Regions from separate parts of the Shewanella sp. SM29 genome, predicted to be linked through region 4. Evidence: predicted binding sites of a transcription regulator. Region 4 holds the regulator's gene; each other region holds the start of a gene.
The links. Region 4 encodes sigma-54, which starts transcription at its own class of promoters, with help from an activator protein. Its sites were predicted from a motif close to GTTGGCACGNNNNTNGNNT; they were not measured.
Positions count from the first base shown of each region.

Region 1: a site for sigma-54 is predicted at 2,085-2,103, ahead of L5L77_RS01535 (YccF domain-containing protein). Genes of this name have one in related genera too.
Region 2: a site for sigma-54 is predicted at 2,079-2,097, ahead of flgA (flagellar basal body P-ring formation chaperone FlgA). Genes of this name have one in related genera too.
Region 3: a site for sigma-54 is predicted at 1,487-1,505, ahead of flgF (flagellar basal-body rod protein FlgF). Genes of this name have one in related genera too.

Region 1 covers NZ_JAKKRN010000002.1:36,856-41,073, forward strand. The annotation lists gene L5L77_RS01525 (M14 family metallopeptidase) at 1-683, shown strand, start outside; gene L5L77_RS01530 (alpha/beta fold hydrolase) at 680-1,570, shown strand; gene L5L77_RS01535 (YccF domain-containing protein) at 1,606-2,013, opposite strand; gene L5L77_RS01540 (pyridoxal-phosphate dependent enzyme) at 2,281-3,288, shown strand; gene L5L77_RS01545 (NUDIX hydrolase) at 3,391-4,104, shown strand.
Region 2 covers NZ_JAKKRN010000005.1:75,277-79,494, forward strand. The annotation lists gene L5L77_RS04965 (LPP20 family lipoprotein) at 1-281, shown strand, start outside; gene L5L77_RS04970 (flagella synthesis protein FlgN) at 408-833, opposite strand; gene flgM (flagellar biosynthesis anti-sigma factor FlgM) at 836-1,159, opposite strand; gene flgA (flagellar basal body P-ring formation chaperone FlgA) at 1,235-1,942, opposite strand; gene L5L77_RS04985 (chemotaxis protein CheV) at 2,148-3,068, shown strand; gene L5L77_RS04990 (CheR family methyltransferase) at 3,169-4,008, shown strand; gene flgB (flagellar basal body rod protein FlgB) at 4,152-4,218, shown strand, end outside.
Region 3 covers NZ_JAKKRN010000005.1:81,122-85,339, forward strand. The annotation lists gene flgE (flagellar hook protein FlgE) at 8-1,369, shown strand; gene flgF (flagellar basal-body rod protein FlgF) at 1,542-2,285, shown strand; gene flgG (flagellar basal-body rod protein FlgG) at 2,296-3,084, shown strand; gene flgH (flagellar basal body L-ring protein FlgH) at 3,096-3,770, shown strand; gene L5L77_RS05030 (flagellar basal body P-ring protein FlgI) at 3,782-4,218, shown strand, end outside.
Region 4 covers NZ_JAKKRN010000012.1:52,331-56,548, reverse strand. The annotation lists gene lptA (lipopolysaccharide transport periplasmic protein LptA) at 1-437, shown strand, start outside; gene lptB (LPS export ABC transporter ATP-binding protein) at 434-1,165, shown strand; gene L5L77_RS10340 (RNA polymerase factor sigma-54) at 1,273-2,751, shown strand; gene hpf (ribosome hibernation promoting factor) at 2,780-3,067, shown strand; gene ptsN (PTS IIA-like nitrogen regulatory protein PtsN) at 3,070-3,513, shown strand; gene rapZ (RNase adapter RapZ) at 3,510-4,218, shown strand, end outside.

The DNA.
Region 1 (4,218 bases), on a different contig from region 4:
GTAATCAAGTGGATTTGATGCGTAACGCTCCGATAGAATCCCGTGAAAAAGTGTCCTTTATGGTGGGAGGACAGCGTATATCGTCACGGCTGCCCTGGTATCGCGGTATTGGGGGAATGGAGCTGGAAACTGCGGGTTTAGTTGCCTATGTACAACAACTGTTGAGTCGCAGCACAAGTTTGATTTCGCTCGATGCCCACTCGGGATTTGGCTTGAGTGATCATATCTGGTTCCCCTACGCCCATACCCGTACCGCCTTCGAAAATGCCAATTATATTTTTCATCTAAAACAATTATTTGAACAGAGTTATCCCCATCACGGCCATTATCGGTTGGCGCCGCAGAGCCAGTTTTATCGCACTCATGGTGATATTTGGGATTATCTCTATCGCCAGCACCAAGTGGCTGATCCTTCTGCTCAGGTGCCATTTTTACCTTTGACATTAGAGATGGGATCTTGGGCATGGATAAAGAAGAATCCTAGACAAATATTTAATTTTGCTGGCTTTTTTAATCCACAAAAAACACATCGTCACCATAGGATTTTACGCAGGCATACAGTACTCATGCAATTTATGATGGAAGCGGCCTATGCCCAATCGTTAGAGCAGTTAACACCTGAACGTTTGACTGAGCTGACAGAGCGTGCGCGGCATTATTGGTATCGGGAGTCTCAGTCATGACAACTTGGGTGTTATTAAGGGGATTAATGCGTGATCAGCGCCATTGGAATGGTTTCGATCAGCGTCTGCGACAAAAGGGATTGCGAGTGCTGACACCGGATCTTCCGGGCAATGGGACGCTATCCCACGAATTAAGTCCGCTTAAGATTGCTGATTATGCCCATGCCGTGTGGCAGCAATTAGATGAGCAGGTACAGGAAGGGGAGACTATTTATCTCCTCGGCTTGTCTATGGGCGGTATGTTGGCGTTGGAAATGGCATGCCAGCGACCTTGGCAGATAAGGCATGCCTTTGTATTAAACAGCAGTGCGGCGAATTTATCGTATTGGTATCAAAGATTTAATCCGCTGAATGCATTGAAGGCTTTTTTCATGCGTGCTCGGGGTAACGCTTTACATCCAATCGAGTCGACTATAGTGCGTTTAACCAGTTTTCGTCATCGGCGAGACCGAGAGTTAATTGTCAAGTGGAGTGAGTTTCGCCGCGATACCACACCAAGTAGACGTAATGTATGGCGACAACTTTGGGCGGCTTTTCAATACCAATGTCCATTGACAGTGGAAGTACCGATAACTGTGCTCTGCGGTGACCGTGATGCGCTGGTGAGTATGGCATCGAGTAAGGCGTTAGCACGGCATTTTTACACCGATTTGATTGTACTCGCGTATTGTGGTCACGATGCCGCTATAGATACACCCGCAAAACTGGCGCATTATCTGTTGGAAATTGTGGGGGCGACTAAGCCGCAAGTGCAGTTTTCTGTGGATAGTGAGCCTGCCAATACTCAATATGATTGCAACGATTTATTGGAGGAAGAAATAGCCTTAAACGAAGCGATATTTGCTGTATGGGATGACAAAGCGCTATCCACTCTTGAAACCAAATAATCGAGAGTGAATAGCGCAGTTAACACATTGTCTTATTAAGCTTTAGCCACTACGGTTTGGCCTATCGGTGTGAGGCTGATTAAAGCTAACTTAAGATGTTGTATCCCAAAGGGAATACCGATAATCGTCACAAAACAAGCTAAGGCGTGGACCAAATGCCCTATGGCTAACCAGATCCCAAACAGTAAGAACCAAATGATATTTCCTACCATGCCTAATGCACCTGTGCCCAAGTCTTCACGTCCAGTTAAGTGGCGACGGTTCATTTGTTCTTGGCCGAAGGGCCAAAAGGTCATTTCGCCGATAACAAAACAGGCGCGGCCGAAGGGAATACCAATGATACTGATAAAACACAGGATACCTGCGAGCCACCAAGCGAGTCCCATCACAAATCCGCCGAGTACAAACCAAGCTATGTTGAATATTAAGCGTAATACAGCCATTGAAAGCTCCTTATGTTTACCCTGTTAGCCTTTATCGTTAGCTTCGATAAATTGAATATATGTCAATGTCTAAGCGATAACTATGCCAACTATTTAAATTGTTCATAATCAATTGGTTAATTATATGTATTCGAGATTCATGTGTCATTTTCACTAGTTTTTCGCCAAATTGATAATTTCTTAAGGGCGTAACAGGAAGGGCGGAGTTACACTAGCCTTCCCTTAACTGGTTTAAAAACCAGAGAATTTAATCGTTTGAGTAGCTTGATGTTTGCAAATTCCCCTGTCGATACATTTGCCTTTGCTGGCAGAGACATATTCCTAAAACGTGATGATTTACTGCATCCGGCGTTTAGTGGCAATAAAGCTCGCAAATTCGGCTATTTTTTAGATCATGAATTTGCAGGCATCAGCAAGGTGATAGGTCACGGCTCGCCATTGGCTAACTCACTGTATTCATTGTCAACATTAGCGAAGATGAAAGGCTGGCAATGTGATTTTTATGTAGATCATATTGCCAGTCAAGTGGTTAAACATCCTACGGGCAATTACGCTGCCGCTTTAGCGAATGGCGCTAATATTATCGATTTAAGTGTGTTAATAGCACAAAAGCAGGCGTGCACTCAGTCGCAATCTGAGCCTCACGTTTTGTCAAATCTTAATGCTAGGCCTGAGCCTACTGCGCAAGTGGGCGATGTGCGACTGAGTTGCCCAGATTATATCGAGGCTCAAGTACTCGTGAATGAGCCGACGGCGCTTTTTATCCCAGAGGGTGGTCGCTGTGCTTACGCCGAATACGGGGTTAATAGATTGGCGCAAGAGATAGTACTGTTTGCGAATGCGAATGGATTGGTTGATTTAACGGTGTTTTTACCATCGGGGACGGGAACGACTGCGTTATTTTTAAATCAGTATTTTATCCGTCAGCAAACGGATATTCGCGTCGTGACTTGTGCTGTTGTCGGTGGCGATGATTATTTGCGCTTGCAATTTTCCTTACTTAATTCCAATACCAGTGAGCATCCACAGATTGTTAATGTCGGCAAGAAATATCATTTTGGTAAACTTTACCCCGAATTTTATGCCATGTGGCAGCGGGTCTGCGCCTCAGGCGTGCAGTTTGAATTACTCTACGATCCCTTAGGTTTTATTGTGCTTGAAGATTATTTACAACGTAGTGAACCAGGTCATGTGATGTATTTGCATCAAGGCGGATTATTGGGGAACGAGACCATGTTGCCGCGTTATCAGCGTAAATTTGGCCAAAGTGGCTAATCCTGTGCCTCAGATCATTGACTTAGTGACACTAAGACATAATATGTTTGAAGCTGTGTAATGCTAAGTTAAGCTGATGATTTGGAACGATGGGGAATATCAATGACTGAAGCGGAATATCTCGCCAATTACAATCCTAAGGTTTTTAAGGCTCAGCTACTGACAGTGGATGCCGTATTGTTTACCTATCACGATCAGCAACTTAAAGTACTCTTAGTACAACGCTCAAATCATCCATTTTTAGGTTTATGGGGATTACCTGGAGGGTTTATCGATGAAAATTGCGATCAATCCCTTGAGCAAACTGTATTACGTAAACTGCATGAGAAAACCGCAGTAGTGCCACCTTATATTGAGCAGCTTTGCACTGTGGGTAATAGTCGTCGCGATGTCAGAGGCTGGTCGGTGACTGTGTGTTATACCGCCTTGATGAGTTATCAAGCTTGCCAAATTCAGATTGATTCAGTGAGTGATGTTAAGTGGTGGCCATTAGCGGATGTGTTGCAGATGCCCTTGGCGTTTGATCATTTGCAGTTAATCGAGCAAGCGCGGGAACGCTTAACACAAAAAGCCTTATATTCTTTAGTGCCAGGATTTGCACTGTCTGAACCTTTTACCTTGCCAGAATTGCAGCATGTACATGAGGTTTTACTGGGCAAGCCTATCCAAGGTAAATCTTTTCGTCGGCGGGTTGAACAGGCTGATTTATTGATCGATACGGGATTAAAGCGCACCGAACGTGGTCGTCCTGCTAATTTATACCGCTTGAAACCCAATACCGCATCGTATCGCTTCTTAAGAAATTTAGAATGTTGATCACAGTGAATATGGATTTAAGCAAGATATTCGCCTTGCTCAATATGAGTAACGGCGACTGCTTATGCCTTATTCATGGTGACTTTGAATCAGTAAAGGCTGTTTAATTACTGA
Region 2 (4,218 bases), on a different contig from region 4:
TGATGGCTATGCAAGCATCAAAAATTGTGGCTTATCGTGAATTAGCGGAACAAGTTTATGGGCAGAAAATAACGGCAAACAGCAGTGTCAGTGATTGGATGTTGACGGACGATAATGTCAAAGCGTCAGTTTCTGGCGTGATCCGCGGCGCACGAGTCGTTAAGAGTTATCCAGCAGGCGAGCATTATGTCACTGAGTTAGAACTTGATTTTTCACAGGTTTGGGCGCTTTATCAACAACAGAACCGTCCACAACGAGTGAAGGAAGTGACGTATTTCTAGCGTTATTGAATGTATGTTCAACAGCATGTATTGAGCCGCGTATTTACGCGGCTTTTTTTTTGTACAAGACATTAATATCTAATCAGAGCTTAGAAAAGGGAATGCTAAGTGGGAGTGATGCGCTTATTAGGCCTTTAAATCATTGCCTAAACTTGAGATAGTCGAGGTCTTGCCTTTATCGTTATAGGTGAGGCTGGAGGCGTTTCTGCTGGCTTGTAAAGCTTGAGCAAAGCGATTTAAACTCGCTAAATTCATCTCAATTAAACTAGCATTTTGTTCGTTTAATTCTTTGCATTCAGTCAATGCGTCTTTGATCTCGGCCATTTTATGCACGAGTTCGACTTGCTGAGTGAGTAGCGATTTATCACTGTGTTTTGCCAGAATATCATCATTAGTCTTTAGTTCTTTGAGACATTGCGATTTTTCGTTAGCAAGGGAAAGCAGTAAATCGGCGTTTTGGTCAACCAAAGCGCCTTTTTCCTTGAGTATGATTTGCTTAAGAACAGCCAAATGGGCGTGTTGTAGATCTACCAGTTTAGCTATTTCAGTCATAGTTACTCTTTATTTAAGTCATTAAGTTCGGCTTCAAAACTTGCAATATTGGCAGCCAACTTTTCTGGGTCAATTTTATAGCGACCTTCGGCAATAGCTTGTTTGATTTCTGCTACTTTCTTTTGATCAACTTCAGGAAGGCTAGCCATTTTAGTCTGAGCTCCTTGAAGTTGTTGTGCCTGGGCCGTAATGACCACAGAGTCGCTTCTTTGTGGTGTTGTCGATTTTGTAGCAACTTGAGCAGATTGATCGCTGCTCGCTTTCGTTGCGCCTGAACGAACTTGCGCAGTCGTTGCAGTGTTGAGTTTGCTAATATCAATTGCCATTTTAGGCTCCAGCGTCGTGTGTACGGGATTTCTTAACTGGGGTATCGGCAGCTTACAAAAAAGCTTTAGATTATTTTACATTCTTACTTCAACTTCGCCAATGCCTGTGACTATAGCATCTAGTTCTTTGTTTGAACTGCTATTTTTGACTCTGATCCGATCACCTTTATTGCCATCTTGTAGGGCTTCGCCCACTGTTTTTAGCTCGAATGAGCCAGAACGAACGTAGATAGAGACCGAATCATTTTTACAAACGAAGCATAAGTTGTTGCTTAATATGGGATTATCTTTTGCTACTCGTCGTTTTACTCGCACGCCAGCCAATTTACTCGGGTCATCGAATTCGGCACCTCTCAAGCTATTTTGTTCAATGTAACGGACTTCTACTTGACTAGGAGAGATGAGTTCGCCTGGTGCTAAGATTTCGGTTGAGACAACAACGGGGAATAAGATATCCACCCGAACCGAGATATAGATTTGCCAAGGGTAAGCTAAGTCTTGCGTATCACAGCTGACTTTTAAGGTGTTATTACGGCTAATTTCCCTATCGCTAGCCAGTTCAACTTTCATTGGAGACGAACATTGTGACGGCAGCATTCTTGCGTCAACCATCTGTGGCGAAATATTTACTTTGGCATTTTCTGGAACGGATATTTTTTCTGAAATAAGCGCTTTAGCTAATTCTGAGATTGCCGATACGGTGGGGACAATAGGCTCTGCACTCGCAAAAGCGGGCATGAAGAGGGTGAAAAGACTAAAAAAACAGACTAAATTTACTTTCATAATGAAGAGACTAGCTTGTAACGCCAGAATGCACCTATACTTTTATTAAGTTCGAAGCTGACCACTGTAATAATAATTTGCATCACTGTCAGAAGATTGACTCAGTTTCGACTATGTTTATCGATAGATAAGACGTAAGCAATTAATATGCCTATACTCAACTGAGTTATAGGGCCGAACATAAACAGAACAACAAGGCAGAGTTATGTCGAGTATTCTTGATTCAGTCAACAAACGAACCCAGCTCGTTGGACAAAACCGTTTAGAATTACTGCTTTTTAAATTAAACGGTCGTCAACGGTTTGGGATTAACGTGTTTAAGGTGAAAGAAGTACTGCAGTGTCCACCACTGACCACTTTGCCTAAACTTAATCCTTATGTGAAGGGTGTTGCTCATATTCGTGGAACAACCATTTCAGTGATTGATTTGAGTGCGGCAACAGGGGGAAAACCTTTAGCGAGCACTGAAAACTGTTTCATCATTATTTCTGAATATAACCGCAGTGTTCAAGGCTTCTTGGTCAGTTCTGTTGAGCGGATCATCAACATGAATTGGGAAGCGATTATGCCTCCGCCGCAAGGTGCTGGCCGTTATTCTTATCTGACAGCTGTGACTGAAATTGAAGGTGAATTAGTTGAAATTCTCGATGTGGAAAAAATCTTAGATGAGATTTCACCAGTTAAAACGGCTATCAGTGAAGAAGCCAATGAAAAACTGACCCTCGACAGAACTCAGCATTATCATATTATGGTTATTGATGATTCTGCCGTGGCGCGTAAACAAATTATTCGTTCACTCGAGTCATTGAATTTACAAATTGATACCGCAAAAGATGGTCGCGAAGCATTAGACAAGCTTAAAGAGATCGCCAAAGAGATGGATAATGTGGCCGATGAGATCCCCCTCATAATCTCTGATATTGAGATGCCTGAAATGGATGGCTACACCCTGACCGCTGAAATCCGAGATGATCCTAAGCTTAAGCATATTAAAGTGGTACTGCATACTTCGTTAAGTGGTGTATTCAATCAGGCAATGGTTCAAAAAGTGGGGGCTAATGACTTTATCGCTAAGTTTAATCCCGACGAACTGGCTGCTGCTGTGAATAAGCATTTAAGTTTGTAATTGCTGTAGGTTAGTACCTAGATACGCTTTACGCTATAATCTCGACTTTATAACATGATGGTTTCGCACTGATTTTGGTGCTTGCTATAGGATTTAGGATGTGAATGTGCCAAATAAATCACTCGCTGAGGCTGAATATAATCAATTTAGGTTGTTCTTAGAGCAACACAGCGGCATCGTACTGGGTGAAAATAAGCAATATCTTGTGCGCAGTCGTCTTGCTCCTTTGATGGGCAAATATAACCTGCCATCCTTATCTGATGTGGTTAAGCATTCGATGAAGCCTACTGAGCGTGCGCTCAGAGCTGAAGTGATCGATGCTATGACGACCAATGAAACCCTTTGGTTCCGTGATCGTTATCCATTTGAGTTGTTGAATAATGTCCTACTACCTGAATACAGTCGTCTGGGGCGTCCGCTCAAAATTTGGTCTGCGGCTTGCTCGTCAGGCCAAGAGCCATACTCATTGGCTATGACTATTCTTGAGTATCAACAGAAGAAGCCTGGTGCCTTGGCTGGTAGTGCTTCGATTCAAGCAACGGATCTATCTCCTTCCATGTTAGAACGCTGCAAAAATGCCGAGTACGATAGTTTGGCATTAGCGCGTGGTTTATCTGAAGAACGTAAGCGTCAGTTTTTTGATGCATTACCTTCAGGTAATATGAAGTTAAAGGATAATGTGAAGCGGTTGGTGAACTTTAGAGCGCATAATTTGCTTGAGAGTTATAGTCTGCTTGGCAAGTTCGACATTATCTTTTGCCGCAATGTGCTGATTTATTTTGCACCAGAGGCAAAGGCAAAAATTTTGCGGCAATTCGCTGCCGCTCTCAATCCCAAAGGGATTTTATTTCTCGGTGCATCAGAATCTATCGCTGGTTTAACGGACGAGTTTGATATGGTTCGTTGTAACCCTGGCATTTATTACCAGAAAAAGACTTAACTCAGCCGCTCTAAAGAAAATTACCGACAATTGTCGGTAATTTTTTACCCATCACTTGCTCATCCTTGTTGTTATTCTCAAAATTTTCCTGATGTTGGCACATGAATTGCTTTATTTTCGTGAGAACACGAGGAGGCAATTTTATGGCGATCAATTTTGATAATGCACTGGGTGTGCATCAATACACTCTCGGTATTAGAGCGCAGCGGG
Region 3 (4,218 bases), on a different contig from region 4:
GTGAATTATGTCGTTTAACATTGCATTGAGTGGCATTTCTGCCGCGCAGAAAGATTTAAACACTACGGCGAATAACATTGCTAATGCGAACACCATTGGCTTTAAAGAGTCCCGTGCTGAATTTGCGGATGTTTACGCTAATTCTATTTTTTCAAATGCTAAAACTGCTGTCGGTGGTGGTGTTGCGACGAGCCAAGTGGCACAGCAATTCCATCAAGGTAGCTTACAGTTGACGAATAACTCCCTTGATATGGCGATTAAAGGGGGTGGCTTTTTCGTTACTGCTTCTGAACTGGGTACATTAGACCACTCGTTTACCCGTGCTGGAGCATTTAAGGTAGATAAAAATAATTACATGGTTGATTCTGCTGGTAATTATTTGCAAACTTTCCCAGTGGATAAAGATGGGAACTCAACATCAGTGAGTTTAACGACGGCTAAGCCGGTACAAATACCAGACACTGCGGGTAGCCCTGTAAAGACTGAGAATGTTACTTTACAAATGAACTTAAATGCTAAGGAAAGTGCACTCGACCCCGCGGCATTCGATCCTCTAGATGCAAAAACCTACAATAACGTTACATCAATGACAATTTATGACTCACTCGGTGAGCCACATATTATGACCACTTATTTTGTTAAGCCCAAAGATGGTTCGTACAATGGTGAGAACAATTGGGTGGCTTACTATGCTGTTGATGGAAAGCAAGTAGATCTAGCCGGTCCTGCTGGTACTTATCAAACAGATACCACCGGCGATGGTACACCTGATGCAACGGGCACGGCTCAAACTGCTGGTGGTTGGAAAGGCTCTGTACTCAAGTTCAATTCTGTTGGTGTCTACACTGGTAGTGATCCTGCTATAGTCAAGACTGAGGCTTTGGGCGTCAGTGGTGCGGGTGTTTTAGGGGCTGGTGCCGATGGTACTCAAGATTTGACTGTGAAGTTTAATGCCCCAACGCAATATGCGGCTCCTTTTGGTGCAACTGAGTTGACGCAAGATGGTACGACTGTAGGTCGCTTAACTAACGTTGAAATCGGCGAAGATGGTTTAGTGACCGCGAGTTATTCTAATGGTTCAACCGTGCCTTTAGCACGGGTTGCTTTAGTTCGTTTTGCTAACGAACAAGGTTTAACGCAAGTGGGTAATACGTCGTGGAAGGCTAGTTTGAACTCAGGTCCAGCGTTAGCGGGTGAGGCAAATAGTGGAACTTTTGGTAGCATCAGTTCATCGGCGTTAGAGCAATCGAACATCGATTTGACGACTGAACTGGTTGATTTAATTTCGGCGCAGCGTAACTTCCAAGCAAACTCCCGTACCCTTGAAGTGAATAACACGCTGCAGCAAACCGTATTACAAATCCGCTAATCATTACTTTATTTAACTAAGTGTTGCCGCCAGTGGCAACACTTAGCCTTTATCCTGCTGTCAACTCACTTCATTTCCTTATTCTTCAATTTTATCAGTAAATTAAAATCAATGTTTATTGGCACGATGCTTGCTTTGATATCGTCATGTAGAAAATTTGACGGAGCAGTCTGTGGACAAATTCCTTTATGTCGCCATGAGTGGCGCTAAGCAAAATATGAATGAGCTGGCACTCCGTGCGAACAACTTAGCCAATGCTAATACCGATGGTTTTAAATCAGATATGGCGCAGGCCAGATCGATGCAAGCCTTCGGTGAAGGGTTGCCTTCAAGGGTGTTTGTGATGACAGAATCTCCGTCAGCTAATTTTCGCTCTGGTCCGATAAAAACCACTGGACGGGATCTCGATGTTGCCATTAAAGGCGATGGCTGGTTTGCCGTTCAGGCGAAAGATGGCAGTGAAGCTTATACCCGTTCAGGTAGTCTCAGTTTCGATGCGACGGGCATGTTGTATAACGACAGAGGCAATCCCGTGATGGGGGATGCTGGCCCGATAGTGCTGCCATTACCTATTGATAAAGTGTCAATTTCACAGGATGGCATAGTGTCTGTTCGCCCTCAAGGGGCGACTGCTGAAGTGATAGAAGAAGTGGCGAGATTGAAGTTAGTTAATCCCGGCAATGCGCAGATGATGCGTGGTGAAGATGGATTATTTCGACAAATGTCAGGTGAACCAGCACCAGCTGACCCTTTCGTCGCAGTTGAAAGTGGTGCCGTAGAGGGCAGTAACGTTAACCCTGTTGATGAAATGGTGTCTTTGATTGATCTTCAGCGCCAGTTTGAATTGCAAGTCAAGATGATGAAAACCGCGGAAGAGAATGATCGCGCTTCATCTTCATTAATGCGTATTAGTTAGGAGATAGATTATGCATCCGGCGTTATGGATTAGTAAAACTGGCTTAGACGCACAGCAAACTGATATTTCAGTGATTTCAAACAACGTAGCGAACGCTAGCACTGTGGGCTACAAAAAAAGCCGCGCAGTATTTGAAGATTTACTCTATCAAACAGTTAACCAAGCGGGTGGTGTTAGTGCTTCTAACACTAAGTTACCCAACGGATTAAACATAGGTGCGGGTACGAAAGTCGTCGCCACTCAAAAAATGTTTACTCAGGGTAACATGCTGACGACGGATAACTCGCTGGATCTTATGATTGAAGGTCCTGGATTTTTTGAAATCCAGCTCCCTGATGGAACCACTGCTTATACTCGAAATGGTCAGTTTACCTTAGACGATACGGGTCAGATTGTGACGCCAGGTTCTGGCTATTTGCTACAACCCGCGATCACTATTCCTGATAATGCGACCAGTATTACCGTTTCCGCGGAGGGCGAAGTTTCAGTAAAAACCCCAGGTACCGCTGAGAACCAAGTCGTGGGTCAGTTGACTATGACGGATTTTATTAATCCATCGGGTCTAGATCCTATGGGACAAAACTTATATACGGAAACTGGTGCGAGCGGCACGCCAATTCAAGGTACCGCTTCGTTAGATGGCATGGGTGCTATTCGTCAAGGCGCCTTAGAAACCTCTAATGTGAACGTGACCGAGGAACTGGTGAACCTTATCGAAAGTCAGCGCATTTACGAGATGAACTCAAAAGTGATTTCAGCGGTAGATCAGATGCTGTCTTATGTGACTCAGAATTTATAGAGGCAAACATCATGGCTAGATATCTTGTGTTGGCCGTCGCGTTATTGCTTGCAGCTTGTAGCTCGACGCAAAAGAAACCCCTTGCGGATGATCCCTTTTACGCGCCGGTATACCCAGAGGCACCGCCGACAAAAATTGCCGCAACTGGCTCTATTTATCAAGACAGCCAAGCATCTAGCTTGTATTCGGATATACGCGCCCACAAAGTCGGTGACATTATCACTATCGTATTGAAGGAATCGACTCAAGCTAAGAAGAGTGCAGGCAATCAGATCAAAAAAGGTTCAGACATGAGCTTAGATCCCATCTTTGCAGGTGGTAGTAATGTGTCCATTGGCGGAGTGCCAATTGATTTGCGTTACAAAGATAGCATGAACACTAAGCGTGAATCGGATGCGGATCAGAGCAATAGTCTAGATGGCAGCATCTCGGCAAACGTGATGCAAGTGCTAAACAACGGCAGCTTAGTGATCCGTGGTGAAAAATGGATTTCAATCAATAATGGTGATGAGTTTATTCGTGTCACTGGTCTCGTTCGTTCGCAGGACATTAAACCCGATAACACTGTCGATTCAACGCGAATGGCTAATGCCCGTATCCAATACAGTGGCACAGGCACTTTCGCAGATGCTCAAAAAGTGGGCTGGTTAAGCCAGTTCTTTATGAGCGACTGGTGGCCCTTCTAAGGAGTCGTATCATGAAATATAAACTGGTGTTAGCCGTTGCCATGCTAGTGTTTTCTCTACCTAGTCAGGCTGAACGAATTAAAGATATTGCCAATGTGCAAGGTGTGCGTAGTAACCAGTTGATTGGTTATGGCTTAGTGGTCGGTTTACCGGGAACGGGGGAAAAAACCAGTTATACCGAGCAGACCTTTATGACTATGCTCAAAAACTTTGGGATTAATCTTCCTGACAACGTCAAACCGAAAATTAAAAACGTTGCAGTGGTAGCCGTACACGCGGATATGCCTGCCTTTATCAAACCTGGTCAAGATCTTGACGTGACGGTATCTAGCTTAGGCGAAGCCAAAAGCTTACGCGGTGGCACATTATTACAGACCTTTTTGAAAGGGGTAGACGGTAATGTGTATGCGATCGCCCAAGGTAGTTTAGTGGTGAGTGGTTTTAGTGC
Region 4 (4,218 bases):
ATATCAAAAACAACCAGATCATCTTCTTTGGTCCGGTGGAAGTTACCCAAGGCTCAATAAAAATCCAAGCAAATGAACTGCGTGCATTTTCCGCTGAAGGTGAAAATAGCAAAACTTTGGTCGCCACAGGCAACCCTGCTACGTATAGCCAAATATTAGACGATGGCCGCCCAGCATCGGCAAGCGCGAAAGAAATTCGTTACGATATGGCAAGCCGCACCTTAACACTGAAAGGTATGGCGTCATTAGATCAAGCGGGTAGCCAAGTTACAGGCAATTTAATCCGCTATAACATGATTCAACAGAAATTGATGGCCGAGAGTACTGGCAGTGGTGACGATCGCGTGATCACTATTATTCAGCCAGAAAACTATCAAGATGATGCTAAATCAGATGCTCCAGCGGATAAACCTGTGAAAAAGCAGGACTCTAAATGACCCAAATCACCTTAAGAGCACAAAATCTGGCGAAAAGTTACAAGAGTCGCCAAGTGGTTAAAGACGTCAGTCTGACGGTAAAAACCGGTCAAGTCGTTGGCCTACTCGGTCCAAACGGTGCAGGTAAAACCACGACCTTTTACATGGTTGTCGGGCTAGTGAAGAGCGATAAGGGACATATCTTTATCGACGATGATGATTTAACCGCAGATCCTATGCATCTGCGTGCCCGCAAAGGCATAGGTTACTTACCGCAGGAAGCCAGTATCTTTCGTAAGCTAACTGTTCATGACAACATCATGGCCGTACTGCAAACTCGTAAAGAACTTAAAAACGAAGAACGAGAAGAAGAACTAGAACATCTGCTCGAAGAGTTTCATATCACCCACATCCGTGACAGCCAAGGCATGTCATTGTCGGGTGGCGAACGTCGTCGCGTCGAAATTGCGCGGGCTTTAGCCGCTAATCCTAAGTTCATTTTGCTCGATGAACCGTTTGCCGGCGTCGATCCTATTTCGGTTATCGACATCAAGAAGATTATCGAACAACTCAAAAGTCGCGGCCTTGGCGTACTGATCACAGACCATAATGTCCGCGAGACATTAGATGTATGTGAACATGCTTATATTGTGAGTCACGGAAACCTGATTGCCGAAGGAACTCCAGCAGAGATCTTAGACAATCAGCAAGTTAGGGCTGTGTACTTAGGTGAACAATTCAGGCTATAGTTAATCGAGCGAAGCCAATGGAGGCAATTTACACCGCCATTGGGCTTCACTCAAAATGATAATAAGCGACCTCATCCAACAATAATAACGTAGGGATCAGCGGTAACATGAAAGCGTCACTCCAGCTCAAACTGGGTCAACAGTTAACCATGACGCCACAACTACAACAGGCTATACGTCTGTTGCAACTGTCGTCATTAGAACTGCAGCAAGAGATCCAGCAAGCATTAGATTCTAATCCCCTTCTCGAGCTGGAAGAGGATCAATTCGACGCCACTAAAACCCCTGTAAACCAAACGCTATCCGATACGGATTTCAGTGAATCTAGCACTCTGCCACCAGAAAAAGACAGCTCCACCATAGACACGGCAGAGTCGCTAACCAAAGAATCCATGCCCGATGAGCTCCCCATGGACACCACATGGGATGAAGTGTTTACCGCCTCCCCAAACTCAGGCCCCGGCGGCAGTCGTGAAGACGATATGCCCTTCCAAGGCGAGACCAGTGAAGGTTTGTACGAACACTTAGAATGGCAAAAAAACCTCACGCCGTTTTCTGAAACCGATTTAGCCATTGCCACCGCCATTATTGATGCCATCGACGATCAGGGCTATCTCACCCAAAGCACTGAAGAAATTCTCGAAGCCATGGGTAATCCTGAAGTTGAGCTTGACGAAGTCGAAGCCGTACTCAAGCGTATTCAGCATTTTGATCCCATAGGCGTTGCCGCCCGCGATTTAAGTGAATGCCTGCTGATCCAACTGTCGCATTTCGCCGCTGATACTCCCAACCTAGAAAACGCCCGTATGCTGATCAAAGATCATTTAGATCTGATCGCCGCCCGAGACTTTAGGTTGTTGATGCGTAAGACTAAATTAAAAGAAGATGAATTAAGGGATGGTATAGCACTCATCCAAACCCTCAATCCTCGCCCAGGTTTGTTGATCACGCCCAATAATGACGAATACGTTATCCCAGATGTGTCTGTGTCGAAGAAAAATGGCCGCTGGGTCGTTGAGCTAAATCCTGACTGCATGCCAAAAATCAATGTAAATCAACATTATGCTTCTATGGCACGCAGTACCAAAAACCAAGCCGATAGCCAATTTATTCGCGGCCATCTGCAAGAGGCTAAATGGTTTATTAAGAGCCTAGAAAGCCGTAACGATACTTTGCTTAAAGTTGCTAATTGCATAGTGCAATATCAGCAAGGTTTCTTTGAGTATGGTGAAGAAGCCATGAAGCCTATGGTGCTTAACGATATTGCCGAAGCGGTAGAAATGCATGAGTCCACCATCTCACGGGTCACAACTCAAAAATACATGCATACCCCTAAGGGACTTTTTGAACTAAAATACTTCTTCTCTAGCCACGTCGGTACTGACGATGGTGGTGAGTGCTCATCCACAGCAATCAGAGCCTTTATAAAGAAACTGGTGGCAGCGGAAAACCAGAAAAAACCATTAAGCGATAGCAAGATGGCACAGCTTCTGGCAGAACAAGGGATCAACGTAGCCCGCAGAACCATTGCGAAGTACCGAGAGGCTATGCTTATTCCACCTTCTAATCAGCGTAAAAGTTTATAACCTACAGTGGATATCGGAGGACGTTTCTATGCAAATAAACCTAAGTGGACACCATGTCGAAATTACCGAATCGTTACGTGCATATGTAGAAGAAAAGTTTTCAAAACTTGAACGCCATTTCGAACAGATCAATAATGTGCACGTTGTGCTCAATGTTGAGAAAATGCAACAAATTGCCGAAGCGAGAATAAACCTCATAGGTGGTGAAGTTTTTGCTACTTCAGAGCATGCTGACATGTATGCCGCTATAGACGCCCTGATTGACAAGCTTGACCGTCAGGTTATTAAACACAAAGAGAAGTTAACAAAACACTAATAATGGAACTTTGTACCATACTGCGGCCGGAGTGCACTACCTGCGCCACTCCGGGCAGTAAGAAAAAGGTACTGGAACTCATCAGCGACTTAGTCGCTGCCCAGTACCCGACCCTCTCATCTCAAGAGATATTCGAAAGCCTAGTGGCGCGCGAAAAGATGGGGAGCACAGGTATAGGTAACGGCATCGCCATTCCACATGGTCGACTAGCCGATATAGATCAGCCCATTGCCATACTAATTAAGTGTGAAGAGCCGATAGCATTTGATGCTATCGATAAGCAACCTGTTGATATTTTATTTGCACTACTGGTGCCTGCAGACCAATGTCAGCAGCACTTAAGTACCTTGTCTTGCATGGCCGAAAAGCTGAGCGACAAGCAAATATTAAAGCAATTACGCAAGACGCATGATGAAACGGAACTCTATCAGGTAATCACTGGATGAAACTGGTCATAGTGTCGGGCCGCTCAGGCTCAGGCAAATCTGTCGCCCTTAGGGTACTCGAAGATCTCGGCTATTATTGTGTCGATAACCTTCCCTTGCCATTGATTGGCAGTTTGCTTGAGCAACTCAAAGGCAGTAACGATCTCGTCGCCATCAGTGTCGACGTGCGTAACATGCCTGAGCAGGATAAGGTCTTAGTGAAACAACTCGCTAGCCTACCTCCAGATACTGAGTTAACGAGCTTCTTCCTTAACTCCAGCGATAAAATTCTGCTCAAGCGTTACAGCGAAACCCGCCGTTTGCATCCTTTGTCGAAGAGCCGAGTCTCTTTGCAAGAAGCGATAAAGCTGGAGGGAAAACTGCTCGAGCCTATGTCAAAACTGGTCGATCACTACATAGATACGTCGAATTTGAATATCTATGATTTAAGCGACCAAGTCAGACAAATTCTCCTTGGTAGTGTCGATAAAGAACTCGTGATCAACTTCGAGTCCTTTGGCTTTAAGCACGGAATGCCCACCGAAGCCGACTTTATGTTCGATGTGCGCTTCCTGCCCAATCCCCACTGGGAGTTGGCACTGCGACCATTGACTGGTTTAGATGAACCCGTAGCTGAGTTCTTAAATCGCCAACCACTGGTCAATAAGTTCATCTGGCAAATCGAAAATTTACTGGAGACTTGGCTGCCGCACCTCGAGCGTAACA